One region of the Ruegeria sp. C11 genome, then DNA from elsewhere that is predicted to be linked to it. Evidence: riboswitches for the same ligand, from Rfam matches in the RefSeq annotation. Region 1 holds a riboswitch; each other region holds the start of a gene.
What was found. A riboswitch is a leader RNA that binds a small molecule or an ion and turns the genes downstream of it on or off. The one in region 1 is predicted to bind cobalamin.

Region 1 (5,611 bases):
GTCGGTGTGCCACAACATGTTGGCCTGCAGATCCAGAAGCCGCAGATCGTCCCGGGCTCGCATTCCTTTGTCAGTCTGGTTGGATAGTTCCGAGACCTGAAACTCCAGATCCCGCCCGGCGGCCATGGCTTCGCGATTTTCCAGTGGGCCAAACAATGCGCCAAGGCGCGTGTGATCCGAATCGGAGATCGACTGGCCGGGGAACAGCAGTAGGGAATGCGCCTCGAACGCTGCCCGGATTTCGGGATAGAGGTGGCTTTCCGTCACCTCGCGCAAATCCACGTCGTGAATGGTCAGTCCAAACCTTTGATGCAGCGGGGTTGTTCTCATGTCACTCAAACTCGCAGGGTTTTGGTCAGAGTGAGAGGCGCAGGCCCGGGTTTCAAGCCGGTTTGCGACATCGCTGCAGATGTGTGCAAGACGCGTCAGTCTTCTTCGAATGGATCCCACTCATCCTCGACCTCGGGTAGGGCTTCGGTCTCGACCTTGGCGGCCAGTTGCTCAACGGTCTGAATCTTGGTGATGCGTGCCTTGGGGAACTGCGCCAGCACGGCCTGTACCATCGGATGTTCTCCGGCTTCGGCCCTCAGGGCGAGTTCTGCGGCGTCGCGCAATTCGGCAATCGTCGGCGCGTCGCCGTTCGAGGCGACGGACACCGCCCATCTGTTCCCCGTCCAGCGCTGCAGGGATGAACCCAACCGTTGCGCCAGATCCGTCGGGGCCTGTTCGGTTGGCGTGAATTCGATCCGGCCCGGTTGGTATGATACCAGTCGCACACCGCTTTCCACCTCAACCAGCAGCTTTACGTCGCGGTTCGAGCGGATCAGTTCGACCACATGCTCAAAGGTCGGATAACGCGCCAGGGCCGCCTGCAGTTCCTGCGCCAGAGCGGCTGTCGGTGCACCTCCGCTTCCACGCGGTGGCGGCACATGGGCAGGTGCGGCAACGACACCCGCATTTGTGACGGCAGAACTGTTGCCGTTTACCGGGACGCCACCGCCCGGGCCGCCCGGAGGCGGAGGAGGCGTGTCCTGAAGACGCCGGATCAGTTCCTCGGGGCTGGGCAGGTCGGCCACATGCGTCAGGCGGATAACCGCCATTTCCGCCGCCATCATGGCGTTAGGTGCGGCGGCTACTTCTTCCAGCGCCTTCAACAGCATTTGCCACATCCGGGTCAGCACGCGCATCGGCAGGGCCTGCGCCATCTGCTGGCCGCGGGCGCGTTCGTCCGGTGAAACGGTCGGGTCCTCGGCGGCGTCCGGCGTGATTTTGACCACCGATATCCAATGGGTGATTTCGGCCAGATCGCGCAATACCGCCAGCGGGTCGGCCCCTTCGGCATATTGCGCGCCCAGTTCGGTCAGTGCCCCCGCCGCGTCGCCGCGCAGGATCATGTCAGTCAGATCCAGTACGCGCCCTCTGTCCGCCAGCCCCAGCATCGCGCGTACCTGATCGGCCGAGGTTTCCCCCGCCCCATGAGAAATCGCCTGATCCAGCAGCGATGTCGCGTCACGGGCGGAACCTTCCGCGGCGCGGGTGATCAGGGCCAGTGCGTCTTCGGCGATTTCCGCGCTTTCGGCGCTAGCGATTCTGCGCAACAGGCCAAGCATGTCCTCAGGCTCGATCCTGCGCAGATCAAAGCGCTGGCAGCGGGACAGAACCGTCACCGGAACCTTGCGAATCTCGGTGGTGGCGAAGATGAACTTTACATGCTCGGGTGGTTCCTCCAGCGTTTTGAGCAGCGCGTTGAAGGCGCTGGTCGACAGCATGTGCACTTCGTCGATGATGTAGATTTTATAGCGCGCGCTGGCGGCGCGGTAGCGGACCGAGTCGATGATCTCGCGAATATCGTTGACGCCGGTGCGGCTGGCCGCATCCATTTCCATGACATCAACATGGCGGCCTTCCATGATGGCCGTGCAATGTTCACACTTGCCACAGGGTTCCGTCGTTGGACCGCCTTCACCATCCGGGCCGATGCAGTTCATGCCCTTGGCAATGATCCGTGCGGTGGTGGTTTTGCCGGTGCCCCGAATACCGGTCATGATAAAAGCCTGCGCAATCCGATCGGCTTCGAAGGCATTTTTCAGTGTCCGCACCATCGCGTCCTGACCGACAAGATCGGCAAAGGTTTCGGGGCGGTATTTTCGGGCAAGGACCTGATAGGCCGTGGATGCGGTGTCGGTCATGTCTGCTCTGGCGGATTCGTACTGAAGCCGCAGCGTAGAGCCCCCCGCCGCCCGCGTCCACAGCAGGTCGTTGCGAAATTAATTTGGATAATGCCCGATGCGGGGTAAATTACAGCTGTGGGTAACCGGACGGCCATGACTGACAGGGTCTGTTTGGGGGGAGTTAAATGTCTGAACTGGTGATATACGCCTTGCAGGTCGGCGGCGGAACGCTGGCCATTTCCCCGCTGCCGGGACGTGGCGGAAGATATTCCGAAGATTTGAACACGATTGCCGACTGGCAACCAGGCCTTGTGATCTCGATGACCACCGAGGTTGAGATGATTCAGGAGGGCGCGCGGCATTTTGGCACCGACATTCAAAGCCGCGCCAGCCGCTGGGTGCATCTGCCAGTCGAGGATTTCGGAGCGCCGCCTGCCGAAATTCGCGCGCGATGGCGTGATGCTAGCGCCTCTGCCCGGCAGGCGTTGTCGGGTGGTGGACGTGTGCTGGTGCATTGCAAAGGCGGGTGCGGCCGCTCGGGCATGGTTGCCCTGCGGTTGATGGTAGAGTGCGGCGAAACACCCGCAAAGGCGCTGAGCCGCCTGCGTGCCGTGCGCCCTTGCGCGGTCGAGACCGAAGGGCAGTTGGACTGGGCCACAAAGCCCGCGCAGGCGCACGCGCAGCACTGACAGTAACTTGCGGTGACTTAAGCCGAAGCGTGGGTCGGACCACAGGTGGCGGCGTTGGCTGCTCGAGGCGTCGCCTCTAGAATCGCGCAGGGTGGATTGGTGATCCAACCGGACGGCAGGGATGTTGAGGCCGGATTCAACAGGACATCCGCATAGCGGTCCAGCTGAGCGGTTTCGGTTGCTTCATCCACATCGCAGTACACGCGAATCCGGCTTCCATTTGCGTGAAACCGCGCCGTACAGCCGCCAGGGCAATGTGCAAGTTCAATGTTACCCTCGATCTCGAAGCCGTCCGAAGTTGCCCGGCGAGCCTGTGTGACGGCCTTGGTAAGAGTGTTTGCCATGTGCAACAACGCCGGGCAGGGTTCGCCGGTACGTTGGCAGACCGTGGCTGAAAGCACGTGTGTCTCGGTTTTCAAAATCATGATGCGCCCTCCGCGCGACGGATGGGGCGTTGATCAGGGGAAAGACGGCGCTGTGCGTCAAACCCATTACGGACACCCCGCCCGAATTCGAGTTACAGTTTCGATGGCAGGTCTCCTGACTTGCGGGTCATTGCTTTGCCGACCTTCCCGGCCATTCGGCCAGTGGCATTTCGGCATTGCTCTCCGCCTACAGTTGCGGGGGCAGTCGCGGCATTGGTTCAATTGAACCGCACCGTGTTCCCTTTTCATCCCGTCCGAAGATTCGGCACGGAAACCATCACGCAAGTGCTACCCGCACGGAAGCGCCCGGGTCAACGGAATTCGTCGAACCGCATCATCTTTGGAAGTCCGCGCAGTACGTCCGAATTCTGCCGGGCGCGCGCCAGTTGCCATCCGCCCTGCAGCAGGATGAACAGTGCATCTGCCTGAAGGTCGGGGTCTGGTACGTTCAGGCGCCTTGCGTGGTCTTTCACTTCGGTCATCCAGCCTTCGTACAGATGATAGGCGTGCTCGCGAAATTCGGTGTTCTCGGGCCCTTCGAACAGCGTTGCCGAGATGGGGCAGGTGTCCCAATGCCCTGACTTATCGAAAAGTTTCGCGATCTTGTGGCACAGGGTCTCAACACCTTCTCGAAAGTTCCCGGCGGGCTCAAACGAGGCTGCGATCAGGCGCAGCATGCCATCCGACGCCCATGTCGCGGCAGCAAGCGCCAGATCGGATTTACCGTTCGGAAAGTGATGATAAAGCGAACCCTTGGGCGCATTCGCAGCCATAAGCAATTCAGACAGACCAACGCCATGATAACCCGAACGCTGGAACAGCTCGGCAGCGGTGCGGATCAGGCGGTCTTTGGTCGGAAGCGGACGTTCGGTCATTTGAATTGCATATTGACGAGATTAGACCGATTGGTCCAGAACGAATTGAATGGACCGATTGGTCCAGTGATTGGCGGGGTGTGTGATGTTGGACAGCCAGAACTCGGTAGCAGTCGAAGATTTCAGGTTTCCATCGGGCGGCGCGGAACTTTCGGCCCGCCTGTATTCACCGGCATCTGAACCTTCAGTGGTGGTCGTTCTTAACGGCGCGACGGGTGTACCCAGGGATTATTACAAGCATTTTGCCCGATGGCTGGCAGCGGAAAAGGGAATGGCCTGCCTGACCTATGACTATCGTGATTTCGGCCATTCGCAGACAGGCCCACTAAAGGCGTCCACAGTGACCATGGCAGACTGGGCCCTGATCGATATGCCAGCTGCACGAACTGAGATGCGGCGCAGGTTCCCTAACGCGAAACTGTGGGTCATAGGTCATTCCGTTGGCGGGATGCTTGGGCCGGTGCAACCCGGTATTGAAGAGATCGACCGGATGATCTGCGTCTGCTCGGGTCTGGTGCATCACAGTGATCACCCATGGCCCTATCAGGGACTGGCGCGGCTGTTCTGGTTTGGCCACGCGCCTCTGCTGGTTCGCTTGATGGGGTATCTTCCCGGGCGGATGATCGGGTTTGGCGCGGATTTGCCGCCGCTGGTCTATTGGCAGTGGCGGAAATGGTGCACCTCGCGGCAAAGCTATCTGCCCGAAGCGGGACAGGGCCTGCCAGCAGCGGATTGGGGCCGTTCGGACGCTCAGGTGGAGATGTTTGCCTTTACCGACGATCAGGTGATTCCTCCGAAATGTGTCTGGCGTCTGGCCGATGTCTATGGCCCCGCAGCGCAAAGGCACGAATTGAATCCGGGTGACTTCGGGCTTGAGGACGTTGGGCATCTCGGGGCATTCGCCCGCCGGAATGCAGCCGTCTGGCCTAAGCTGATGGCGTGAATAGTCGGCCACTGTTACGGGCACAAACCGTCAGACCAGCGCGGTTCTTGCGATCACGATTGTAGCAGGAAAAGGTGAGAGGCTGGACATCGACCCAAGCGGGACTCGTTGTGGCTGCTTCCTTCCGGACCTGACCAGGTTGGCGAGGCGCTCGCCCGCGCCAACCTCTCGCAGCCGATATAGGCAACAGATCGGAAAATGGCAACCCGACAACATCAAACGTAATTAGCTTATTAAACCGCGCCAAGGCGTATATGAGGTCTTTTGACATTAGAACGGGCATTGCGCCGCCGGGCCAGCCGTGGCAGCCATTTGCCCGTAACAAATGAGGGCGGGAATGAAACGCGCAGAGCAGGTAACATTCGGCGGATCGGGTCTGGATCGGGCGGCGCATATTCGTAGTGATCCACAGGCGATGGCCAATGCCGTGGTGCATCAGGATGCGCAATGCCTGCTGCTGTGGCGCGGCAAGGTTCTGGTGCAGGGCGAGCGCCTCAATCATCTTGCT
Region 2 (5,611 bases), on a different contig from region 1:
ATGTGTACCGGGCACGGCTTCCGTTTGTTCCCGAGCGCATTTTGAAAGTCCTCAACGGCCATCTGCCGGGGGTGATCCGGGCCAAAGGGCACTTTTGGATCTCGACACGACCCGACTGGGTAGCCGAATTTTCGCTGGCCGGGGCGCTGTCCAGTGTAAAACCGCTGGGCACCTGGTGGGCGTCGGTACCGGAGGAGCGGCGCCCTACACATGACAGTGCGAAAGCCTACATGCAGGCCCACTGGCAAGAACCCTGGGGTGATCGTCGTCAGGAAATCGTCTTCATCGGAGCGGGCATTGACTGGCCGGCTTTGAAGGCGCGGTTGGATGCCTGTCTTGTTCCTGCAGCTGCAGCCATGGGGCCCGACACATTGCCCGACTATCCGGACCCGTTTCCAATCTGGCGGCGGATGGAGGATGCCGCATGAACTTTGCCGAAACGCTGGAAAAAGACGCCGCCATTGGCGTCGCGGTCGCGGAAAACCCATCGTCATTCGCCACGTTTCTGCAACCCGGATGCGCTGCTGCGATCTGGCGGCGGCATGCGCCTGCCGACGTCCAAAGCTGGCTGAACGGGCTTGACCCGGAGGTTCTGCCTCGCGGTCGGGTCATTATGCCGTCGAACGCGGTCAGGGATGCCCTGGCGAACCTCTGCGACTGGTCTGGTTTGCCTGACACTCCTGAAAGAGGGTGGTTACAGGATGATATCGTGTCCCTGGCTGACATGTTCTCGGACCTGTTGAATGCAAGGTACCTGCGATTGCGGTTGGATGTTGTGACCACCAACGCCTGTCGCAAATTTCATATTGATGCGATTACCGCGCGGTTGGTTTGCACTTATCGCGGTACCGGAACACAGTACGGTATTTCGCAGGATGGAACGGATCCAGCACATGTGTTCACCGTTGAAACCGGCGCTCCAATTCTCTTGCGGGGGAAGCTGTGGCCCGAACAGCCATCGTTCGGGCTGTTGCATCGCTCGCCGCCAATTGAGGGTACAGGTCAGACCCGGCTTGTACTGGTGCTGGACCCCGTGTTCGACCCGGAAGACGAAGCATGAGTCGGAATCTCGGGCAATGCAGTTTACGACGCAAGCGGCGTTCCGATGATCCAATGGCTGCATTTGACGGCTTGCCAGCGCCGTTAAGGCGTTGGTTGTCCGAAGCAGCCTTGCCATGGTCCCCCACATCCGCGCGACGCATTTGGTCAAAGTCGCAGGCCCGAGGTCTCACGGCGGAGGAAACACTTCGGTCCCTGAGCGAAGCCGAAGCCAGAACGCTTGCCCGTGACCGGCAATCAACTGTTTTCAAACTCATGTCCCGAACGTGAATGAGGTCCGTGTCTCATTCATCTCGGCTTGACGAAGTCGAATGCAAAAACTGCGCTCGAGAGGTTTTGTTTCAGGTCCCGATTGACAAGACATCCGGTCTAGGACAATCAGGACACAGATGGTTCCCCATGGTACGCCCAGGGGATGAAAAGGGAATACGGTGCGGTCCGCCTGTCGGTGCCAAGTCCGTAACTGCCCCCGCAACTGTAAGCGGTGAGCGACGCCAAACAACCACTGGCCAAAAGGGCCGGGAAGGAAGGCCAAGCGACGATCCGCAAGTCAGGAGACCTGCCATCGCATGTTTAACCAACCCGGGGCGGGGCGTCCTGGAAGGAGGCTTTGATGGCACGTCTGACACGTGTTTACATGATCGGCACCTTCTGTCCGCGCTTGGCTTTAAGCGGAGCGGACAATGTCGGAAACACCTGACCATTTCCTTCTGATCTGCTCGACCTGTCGCGGCACACTGTCTGTCGGGGCCATGCGCAATGCGCTGACCGGAAAGCTGCCGACGGGATTCGCTATCCGCACAGTTGCCTGTATGGCCGGTTGCGCGCAGCCAACAACTGTCGGATTTCAGGCCGTCTGCAAAGCTCAGTATCTGTTCGGCGACATTGAAAGCGCGGAAGACATCGAGGCGTTGGCCGAATTTGCACAGCAATACCACGACAGCCCAGATGGCTGGACCAATGCCACCGACCGGCCGGGTCCACTTTTTACAAAAACGCTTTCACGTTTGCCTGGGATCCAATTGCAGGAGCCATCATGACGACCTCGGCCTTTCTGGTTGCGCGAGACCTCGAATACTATGCGCTCAACGGTGATGTCCTGCTGCAGGACGCCTCGTTTGAGTTGGACGAGGGCGCGATACTGGCAATTGCCGGTCCGAATGGGGCTGGAAAAACAACGCTTTTGAACCTGCTGTGCGGGACGGCTGAGATCGTGCTGGGCGACGTTCTGGTCAAGGGGCGCAGCCTGAAACAGATGCCCGCCAAAGACCGGGCCCGGATGATAGCCGTTGTCAGCCAGCAAGAGCTTCCCGATGGGAGGCTTTTGTTGCGGGATTACGTCGCGATGGGTCAGATTCCGATTCGGGCCGACCGTTCGGCTGCAGAACACGCAGCAGAACTGGAAAGGGTACTGAACCTGACCGGCCTGAATGCATTGGCAGACAAACGGATGGCAATGCTGTCCGGGGGTGAGCGGCAACGCGCCCATATCGCCCGTGCTTTGGCGCAGAATCCATCACTGCTGTTTCTGGACGAACCCACCAACCATCTGGACCCGGATGCCAAGGGGAGGATGCTGTCGTTGGTTGCCGAGCTGGGCATCACGGTGGTGATGATCGTCCACGATCTGGTGATGATTCCCGAATTCGCCACCCATGTGGCGCTTATTAAATCCACGCGGCTTACGGGATTTGGCCCCGTGGCCGATGTGCTGACCCCGGAACGGGTCCGCGACACGTTTGGCGTCGACTACCTGTGCTTTCACCACGAAGGCCGCGTGATCCCGGCGCTGGATATCCGAAGAATAACAGTCTCAACCTAAACCAAGGAGCATTCCCGAATGAAACACATCTGGTCCATGGCGCTGATCACAGCCATGGCAGGCGCCGTGTCCGCGCATGAAGTCAGCGTTGACAACTGTGGCGAACCGCTGGTGTTCGAAACTCAGCCTGAACGGCTGGTCGTGCACGACATGAACATGACTGACATGGCCTTTGCGCTGGGTCTGCAGGAGAAGATCGTCGGCCTGACCGGCATCACCGGCTGGTACAAGACCAGCCCGGAATTCGACAAGTTGCGCGGTGAAATCCCGGAGCTGGCGCCCAAATATCCGACAGTCGAAAACCTTGTGGCCGTCGAGCCTGACCTGTTCTTCGCTGGCTGGTATTACGGCATGAAGCCGGGCGGTGACGTCACGCCGGACACGCTGGAGCCCTTTGGCATCAAGACCATGATCCTGACCGAAAGTTGCGTGCATCTGGACAAGGACCGCCCCGAGGCCAGCATGGGCCTGCTGTTCGATGACGTTCTGCGGCTGGGTAAGGTCATGCATGTCGAGGACAAGGCTGAGGCGCTGGTCACAGGCTGGAAGGAAGAGCTGCACGCGCTTGAAGCTCAGACCGCAGACCTGCCCAAACCGCGCGTCTTCCTGCTGGACGGTCCGGCGGATGCGCCGTTTACCGCGGGCAAATTCGCCATCCCGGACGCGATGATCGCCGCCGCTGGCGGTGAGAATGTCACGCATGACATGGACACCAGCTGGGGCCGTACCTCGTGGGAGGCGGTGGCCGCCGCGAATCCAGAATTTCTGGTGCTGCTGGATTATCAGACCGGAAACGGGGCTGCGGACACGTTCAAGTTTCTTCAGGAACATCCGGTGATGTCCCAGACCGACGCCGTGAAGAACGAGCGCTGGATTGGCCTGCGGTACGAGGAACTGACCCCCGGACCGGCGAATATTAAAGCGATCTCGAAAATGGCACAGGCCATGCATCCGGGTCTCAACTGATATGGGCCGATCCGGTCTGACACTTGTGCTGGGGGCGGTCGTTCTGGCCGCCCTCTTGCTGATTTCAACCATTTACGGCACCACGTCCATCCCGGTCTCCGACACAATCACCGCCGTTCTGCTTGGAACGGGGCTTAGCGATGGGGATATGTCGCCGCTTCACCGGATCGTATTTGACCTGCGCCTGCCGCGCGCATTGTTTGCCGCCGTGATCGGTGCGGGGCTGGGCATCGTTGGCGTCGTCCTGCAAACAACAACGCGCAACGATCTGGCGGATCCATTCCTTTTCGGCCTGTCATCCGGCGCCGCTGCAGGGGCCGTGTTCGTCATAACAGTGACCGGAGATGTTCTGGGATTCTGGACCCTGCCACTGGCGGCCTTTTGCGGGGGTCTTGTGGCGTCGGGCATTGTGCTGGCACTGGTTCACGGGCTGCGCACAAATGCACCTGAAAAGCTGATCCTTGCCGGTCTTGCTGTTTCCTTTCTGTTTTCCGCCATTACGAACTATCTGATATTTTCAGGCGACAACCGTGCCGCGCATTCGGTCATTTTCTGGATGCTGGGCGGGCTAGGTCTAGCCCGGTGGGAGACATTCCCGTTGGTCTGCGCCGGGTTGCTGCTGATCCTGACTTATTCACTTTATCGCAGTCGCTGGCTGGACGCGCTGCTAACCGGAGACCTGACCGCCGCGACGTTGGGCGTACCGGTGCCGAGGTTGCGGTTTAGCATGTTTTTCACCGCAGCCCTTGCAACGGCGGTATTCGTTTCGGTGGCAGGCGTGATCGGATTTGTTGGCCTGATGGTCCCCCACATCGCCCGCGGAATCGCGGGACCATTGCACCGGCAGCTCTTGCCAACTGCGGCGATCGTCGGGGCAGCTTTGCTGACCGGATCGGACATACTCAGCCGCCTTTTGCTTGCACCGCAGGAACTGCCCGTCGGGATCGTCACAACATCCATCGGATCCGTTTTTGTGTTCTTGTTGTTGTTCAGAACGGCCAGGTGATTGCCAACTTGCTCGTGCATTGTAAACACGTTGGGTCATACGAATTAGGATACCGGTAAGAAAAATTGCCTGATGGGATTTCGTTGTCCGCACGAGAATTTGTTGGACGTATTCAGCCCCTAAGCGGATCTAAAAACTGGAGAAAAACCGCATTGGTGGATAACCCTTGTGGCCGCCAAAATTTCACCACGATTTGTGTTCAGACGGGGTCTCGTATCGAGCTTTCGAAAGGACCCCAACTTTGAAAAACTATATTGCTTCGGCTGCCGCTCTTCTTTTGTCTGCCGCGGTCGCAAATGCCGAGATCTGCTATCTCGAAATCGATGGCGTGATCGAGATGCAGGGGCCATGTGTGTTCGACCCAATGGGTGGTGGGGATTTCTTTGCGGCGGATATCGATGACCGTACCGCCTTTGTGTACTTTTATCTCGAAGGCGATGAAATCGGCACGGCCGCCTGGAGCGACCATGAAAGCAGCGCAAATAGCACGCTGGGCAGATTGTACCGTGATGGAGCCTGCTGGCAGAATGACTTTGCCACGCTGTGTGCTTGGGAGTCCTGATCATCGGCGGATGCGCCCGCCCCAGCGCCTATCGCCCCAAAAATCCCCTGAAAGAGACACCCCGTGGAAACCCTGTTGATTCTGCTATTTAATCTGTTCCTCATGGCTGCAGGTTTCATACTCATGGTTGTTACCGTGGGCTGGAACCTGAGCTTTATCAGTAACCTGACTAAGAACAGTGACGCCCGTTTGGGCA
Region 3 (5,611 bases), on a different contig from region 1:
GCATCTCTCGCACCGCCTTGATCATGGTGGGGCCAGCGCTGGCTGGCGAAGGGTTTGACGAAAGCTGCCTGTATTCAAAGGATTATGACCGCCGCTATCGCCCACAAAGCGCGGACAGCCCGTGGTCGAGCTGGAGTCATGGTGATGACTAACCCGCCGGGCCTTCTGATCTCTGCGCCCTCTTCCGGCACCGGCAAGACGACCGTCATGCTGGGCCTGCTGCGGGCGCTGGCCGAAGACGGCCTGACCGTGCAGCCATTCAAAAGCGGCCCGGATTACATCGACCCGGCCTTTCACCGGGCGGCGGCGGGGCGTGCCTCGTTCAATCTGGATAGCTGGGCGATGGGTGAGCCCCTGCTGAACGCAATTTCGGCGCAGGCCGAAGGGGCGGATATTGTTGTGGCCGAGGGCTCGATGGGTCTGTTTGATGGCGTTGCAAAGCCCGGAGAGCTTGGGCACGGCTCCAGCGCCGAAACCGCGCAGCGGATGGACTGGCCGGTTGTGCTGGTGCTGGATGTGGGCGGTCAGGCGCAATCAGCGGCTGCAACTGCGCTTGGGTTTCGGATGTACAACCCCGACCTGCCCTTTGCCGGTGTCATCCTGAACCGTTGTGCCAGCCCACGGCATGAGCGTCTGACCCGGCTGGGAATGGAACGCGCGGGCCTGCCTGTTCTCGGTGTCCTGCCGCGTCGTGGAGACCTGACCCTGCCCGAGCGGCATCTTGGTTTAATTCAAGCCGTGGAACATCCTGATCTGGAAAGCGCGATTGTAGGATACGCCGCGTTCCTGCGCGAACATGTGGATTTGGAGGCGATCAAACGGGCGGCTTCCTCAGGCCCCAATGGGCCATCGTCAACCGCGCTGCCGCGGCCCCCGGCCCAACGAATCGCACTGGCCCGGGATGCCGCGTTTTCCTTTACCTATCCGCATTTGCTGGAAGGCTGGCGCGCGGCCGGGGCGGAAATCCTACCGTTTTCGCCGTTGGCGGATGAAGCCCCAGCGGCGGATGCCGATTTGGTCTGGCTGCCCGGAGGCTATCCGGAATTGCATGCGGGCACTCTGACCTCTGCTGGGACATTTCTGACCGGGTTGCGCAAACACGCCGAGACCAAGCCGGTGCACGGTGAATGCGGAGGGTATATGGCCCTGGGTCAGGCCCTGATCGACAAGGAAGGTGTTCGGCACCAAATGGCTGGCCTACTGGGGCTGGTTACGTCTTATGAAAAGCGCAAGTTCAACCTTGGCTATCGCAAGGCAGAGCTGCTTGCGCCCATGCCCGGGTTTGCGACGGGAACGGACTTACGAGGGCATGAGTTCCACTATTCCTCGATCGTGGAACAGCCTGACGCGCCGCTGGCACGGGTATTCGATGCAGAAGGCGCAGAAGGCCCGCAGACCGGATCGGTGCGCGGCAACGTGACCGGCACATTCTTTCACCTGATCGCGGAGGCCTCAGCATGAGCGGTTTCGTTTCGTTCATCGGTTCGGGTCCCGGCGATCCGGAACTTTTGACGCTCAAGGCCGTGGACCGGATGCAAAAGGCCGATGCGGTGCTGTTTGACGACCTCAGCAGCGGCCCCATCCTGAGCCATGCGCGCGAGGATTCCGATCTGGTGGGCGTTGGCAAACGCGCGGGCCGCCCTTCGCCCAAACAGGACCATGTAAGCCGCCTGCTGGTGGATTATGCGAAAACCGGCGCCCGCGTCGTTCGGTTGAAATCTGGCGATGGAGGGCTTTTCGGACGGCTGGAAGAGGAACTCGTTGCCCTACGCGCCGCCGGGATCGAGTATGAAATCATCCCCGGCATCCCCTCAGCTGTCGCAGCGGCAGCGGCGGCGGGCATCCCGCTGACACGGCGCCTGACCGCCCGGCGGGTGCAATTCGTCACCGGCCATGATGTCAGCGGCCAGTTACCCACAGACCTGAACCTGCCTGCGCTGGCCGATCCCGATGCGACGACGGTGGTCTTCATGGGCAAACGCACTTTTCCTTTGCTGGTCGACGCACTGCACGAACACGGCCTGCCGCTGGATACGCCCGCCTTGATGGCCGAGTCGGTTTCAACACCTGATCAAAAATTGCACCGCGCGACGGTTGGCGCGCTGTCCGAGCAGCTGGCGGCTGAGATCGGCACAGCCCCTGCCCTGATCCTGTACGGCCCCTTGGCAGAGTTCGACGATGTTTGACCTGACCCTGATCGGTATCGGCACCGGCAACCCCGACCATGTGACCTTTCAGGGCGCAAAAGCCATTCAGGCTGCGGACTTGATCCTCATTCCCCGCAAGGGCGAGAACAAAGCCGATCTGGCCGGGCTGCGGGAAGAAATCATTGCTTCAGTGACGGACACCCCACCCCAGATTGCCTATTTCGATATCCCAAAGCGCCGCTCCGACGATGGCTATCTTCGTGGTGTGGACGAATGGCATGACGCCATTGCCCTGCGCTGGCAGGAAGCGATCTCGGCCCATCCTAACGCACGTCATGTCGCCCTGCTGATCTGGGGCGACCCGTCGCTTTATGACAGTTCGCTTCGAATCGCCTCACGACTGGACCCGCAACCAGAGACCCGCGTGATCCCCGGCATTACCGCGCTGCAAGCGTTGACGGCAGCCCATTCGATTCCGATCAATGATCTGGGCGCACCATACGTTGTGACCACTGGGCGGAGAATCCGCGAGGAAGGCTGGCCGGAACACGCTTCGAAAGTGGCGGTGATGCTGGACGGAGAGTGCTCGTTCCAGAGCCTTGAGATGGCCGATTATGACATCTGGTGGGGCGCTTACGTCGGGATGAAAGAGGAAATCCTGATCAAAGGCCCCTTGAATGAAGTTTGCCAGGAGATTCTGGCCAACCGCGCGATGCACAGGGCTGCGCATGGCTGGATCATGGATATCTATTTGCTGAAAAAGCGCGAGAACTGACCTAAAAGGTCGCAAATGAAGATTGCGCCTTAGTCGCCTTAACGGCTAAATGGAAGGGTCTGGTCCCGCCGGAGCAATCCGGATGCTAAGAGGGAATTTGGTGCGACTTTCGTGAAAGTCAAAGCCAGAGCCGCCCCCGCGACTGTAAGCGGTGAGCCCCTGTTCAACCGGCCACTCCCGATCCTCGGGGGGAAGGCGAACAGAGGCACCGACCCGCAAGCCAGGAGACCTGCCAGGCGAGAAACTAAAAACCGGCCGTCGGGTGCGGCGGCACAGGAGGACAAGAAATGACGACAAAAACGCTTAAGGCATCCGCCGCGAATACAGGCATCCTTCCCGCCATTTTCGCTGTGGTTCTGGGTCTGGGGATCGTTACTCTGGCTGGCCACGTTCAGGCATCGGCCCTGCACGACGCCGCACACGACGTGCGTCACGCAACCGGCTTTCCCTGCCACTGAGACCATGTTCAGTCGCATTCTGACCAGCGCGTTGTTCGCTGGTGCTGCAGCAGGGCTGATAGCCGCTCTGCTGCAGCTTGCATTCGTGCAGCCGGTATTACTGCACGCGGAACTTTACGAGTCCGGTGAACTGGTTCATTTCGGCGGAGAAGCTGTTTCAGCCCATCCCGATCTGCCCGGCATGTTTTCCGACCTTCAGCGCGACGCGCTGAGTGTGATCTTCACGATGTTTATCTACACAGGGTATGCATTGGCTCTGGTCGCCCTGATGTCGGTTGCCGAAGGTCAGGGGCACGAGGTCAACGGCCGAACCGGCGTGTTGTGGGGCCTTGCCGGTTTTATTGCACTTCACTTCGCTCCGGGTTTCTCACTGGCGCCTGAAGTGCCCGGTGTTGCTGCAGCCGATGTCTATGACCGGCAGATCTGGTGGTGGGCAACTGCAGCCGCCGCAGCCGTGGCCATGTGGCTGATTGCCTTTGGGGGCAATATCATCAGCTATGTGATTGCAGCGATCCTTTTGCTGGCTCCGCATGTCATCGGCGCACCTGAACCCGATGTGTTCACTGGTCCTGTGCCAACCGAAATCGGCGCCTTGTTCGCCGCGCGCGCTTTCGGCATCGGTCTAGTGGCGTGGATTCTGGTCGGTGCATTTGCAGGTTTTTTCTGGCAAAGCGAAAGCAAAGGCGCAGAAGCTAACACCTGATCATGTATGAAGTTTGCCCGCCGGAGTAACTCCGGCGGGCGTTTCATTTTCGCAAGGAAAAGAAATGTCCCGCTCACTTGCACTTTTTGCCATTGGTCTGGTCTTTGGCGGCGGCGCCGGGTTTGTGTTGGCTGCAGCCAATGGTGTTACCTTTGATGGTCATGATCATTCGGACCCATCTCATCACGGCGGCGCGCATGCCGAAGCTGCAGCGCATGACCATTCCAAAACCATCAGCCTGCCCGCCGGACCCAATGCACCGGGGCTGGAGATCGACCTGATCAAAGACCCGATGGCAGGTTGGAATTTGCATGTCCAACCGCAGAATTTCCGTTTCGCGCCGGAAAATGCCTCGGCTGATGACAGGCCGGGCGAAGGTCACGCGCATGTCTATGTCAACGGAGCCAAACTGGCGCGCCTTTATGGCAACTGGATGCACATCCCGGATTTGCCGAAAGGCGAGGTCGAGGTCGAGGTGTCGCTGAACGCCAACAGCCACAGCCCGCTGGCAGTGGATGACGTACCTGTCAGCGCCAAACTGACGATTCAGGTGGAGTGAAGCGCCGGAATACGCGCGCGCAGACATAAACGAAGTCGCCCGCAAGGCCGGGCGTCTTCAATCCAGCCCATGGGGCTGTTCAGATAAGTTTGGCACGTTGCAGCAATATCATCTGCATCAGCCTGCACATCGATCCCGGAAAACACATATGAGGCCATGCCTTCACCTTGCAGTGCAAGCACTGCGGGTTCTTCGCAGCTGCTGAAACAGGCGTGTTCGCCAAGCTGAACGTGATCTTCCAATCCAGCGCGCGCCAACGCCGCGCGCACAGCCAGCCATTCGGCGTCACGATCCCGTGCCCCGGTACAGCTGCTGCAGATCATCAGCCTCATCCGCTCTGAACTCATCCCGCCCTCGTCCATGTTTTCACTGTTACTGCGGCTTTCGCTGGCGGTGTGCAAGCACTCAACGCGCGGATACACACGGGAATGTGAGCGCATCCAAAGCGGAATTCTGGCATCAAGTCCCCGTGAAGACACCGGAGGGCGAAAAATGAAACCACACTGGGTAGCATTGTGTCTGCTGGCCCTGCCCGCCTGGGCCGATGATTTGCAGCCGCGCGACGGTTGGGCCGTGTATCCGACTGACAAGTCCTACGATGAACTGGTGCCGGACGTTGTCGCATCAGTAAAGGCCAACGACCTGATAGTCGTCACACAGGCCGGACCGACTAAGGCCGCAGCAGCACGAGGCATAAACATTCCGGGCAACCGGGTGATCGGTGCCTTCAACAATGACTACGCGGTGCGCGTTCTGGAAACCTCGACCGCCGCCATGATCGAGGCGCCGATCCGTTTCTACGTGACCGAAAATGAGGACGGAACATCCACCCTTTCCTACAAGACACCCAGCCATGTATTTTCACCCTATGCCGAAGAAGGCGGCGAGGCTCTGGCCGGAATTGCCCGGGAACTGGACCAAAAGTTTCAGGACATCGCGGAATCCGCAATCAAATAGTCACACTGACGT

Region 2: another riboswitch for cobalamin. It lies ahead of ACR0NA_RS18165 (DUF1636 family protein); the one in region 1 lies ahead of ACR0NA_RS21105 (hypothetical protein).
Region 3: another riboswitch for cobalamin. It lies ahead of ACR0NA_RS03030 (CbtB domain-containing protein); the one in region 1 lies ahead of ACR0NA_RS21105 (hypothetical protein).

What each region holds. Positions count from the first base shown of each region.
Region 1 is NZ_JBQFSB010000017.1:46,299-51,909, reverse strand. Features, by position in the region: gene ACR0NA_RS21120 (TauD/TfdA dioxygenase family protein) at 1-330, opposite strand, end outside; gene ACR0NA_RS21115 (DNA polymerase III subunit gamma/tau) at 426-2,189, opposite strand; gene ACR0NA_RS21110 (protein-tyrosine phosphatase family protein) at 2,357-2,860, shown strand; gene ACR0NA_RS21105 (hypothetical protein) at 2,878-3,285, opposite strand; cobalamin riboswitch at 3,374-3,579, opposite strand; gene ACR0NA_RS21100 (TetR/AcrR family transcriptional regulator) at 3,597-4,160, opposite strand; gene ACR0NA_RS21095 (alpha/beta hydrolase family protein) at 4,246-5,103, shown strand; RNA gene ffs (signal recognition particle sRNA small type) at 5,176-5,274, opposite strand; gene nudC (NAD(+) diphosphatase) at 5,441-5,611, shown strand, end outside.
Region 2 is NZ_JBQFSB010000011.1:81,881-87,491, forward strand. Features, by position in the region: gene ACR0NA_RS18150 (GTP-binding protein) at 1-428, shown strand, start outside; gene ACR0NA_RS18155 (DUF1826 domain-containing protein) at 425-1,060, shown strand; gene ACR0NA_RS18160 (DUF6525 family protein) at 1,057-1,329, shown strand; cobalamin riboswitch at 1,434-1,640, shown strand; gene ACR0NA_RS18165 (DUF1636 family protein) at 1,743-2,099, shown strand; gene ACR0NA_RS18170 (ABC transporter ATP-binding protein) at 2,096-2,881, shown strand; gene ACR0NA_RS18175 (ABC transporter substrate-binding protein) at 2,900-3,847, shown strand; gene ACR0NA_RS18180 (FecCD family ABC transporter permease) at 3,849-4,853, shown strand; gene ACR0NA_RS18185 (hypothetical protein) at 5,095-5,415, shown strand; gene ACR0NA_RS18190 (hypothetical protein) at 5,479-5,611, shown strand, end outside.
Region 3 is NZ_JBQFSB010000001.1:591,980-597,590, forward strand. Features, by position in the region: gene cobM (precorrin-4 C(11)-methyltransferase) at 1-152, shown strand, start outside; gene ACR0NA_RS03015 (cobyrinic acid a,c-diamide synthase CobB) at 139-1,461, shown strand; gene cobA (uroporphyrinogen-III C-methyltransferase) at 1,458-2,186, shown strand; gene cobF (precorrin-6A synthase (deacetylating)) at 2,179-2,922, shown strand; cobalamin riboswitch at 2,966-3,173, shown strand; gene ACR0NA_RS03030 (CbtB domain-containing protein) at 3,210-3,380, shown strand; gene ACR0NA_RS03035 (CbtA family protein) at 3,385-4,083, shown strand; gene ACR0NA_RS03040 (hypothetical protein) at 4,148-4,642, shown strand; gene ACR0NA_RS03045 (DUF1636 family protein) at 4,630-5,004, opposite strand; gene ACR0NA_RS03050 (DUF302 domain-containing protein) at 5,135-5,599, shown strand.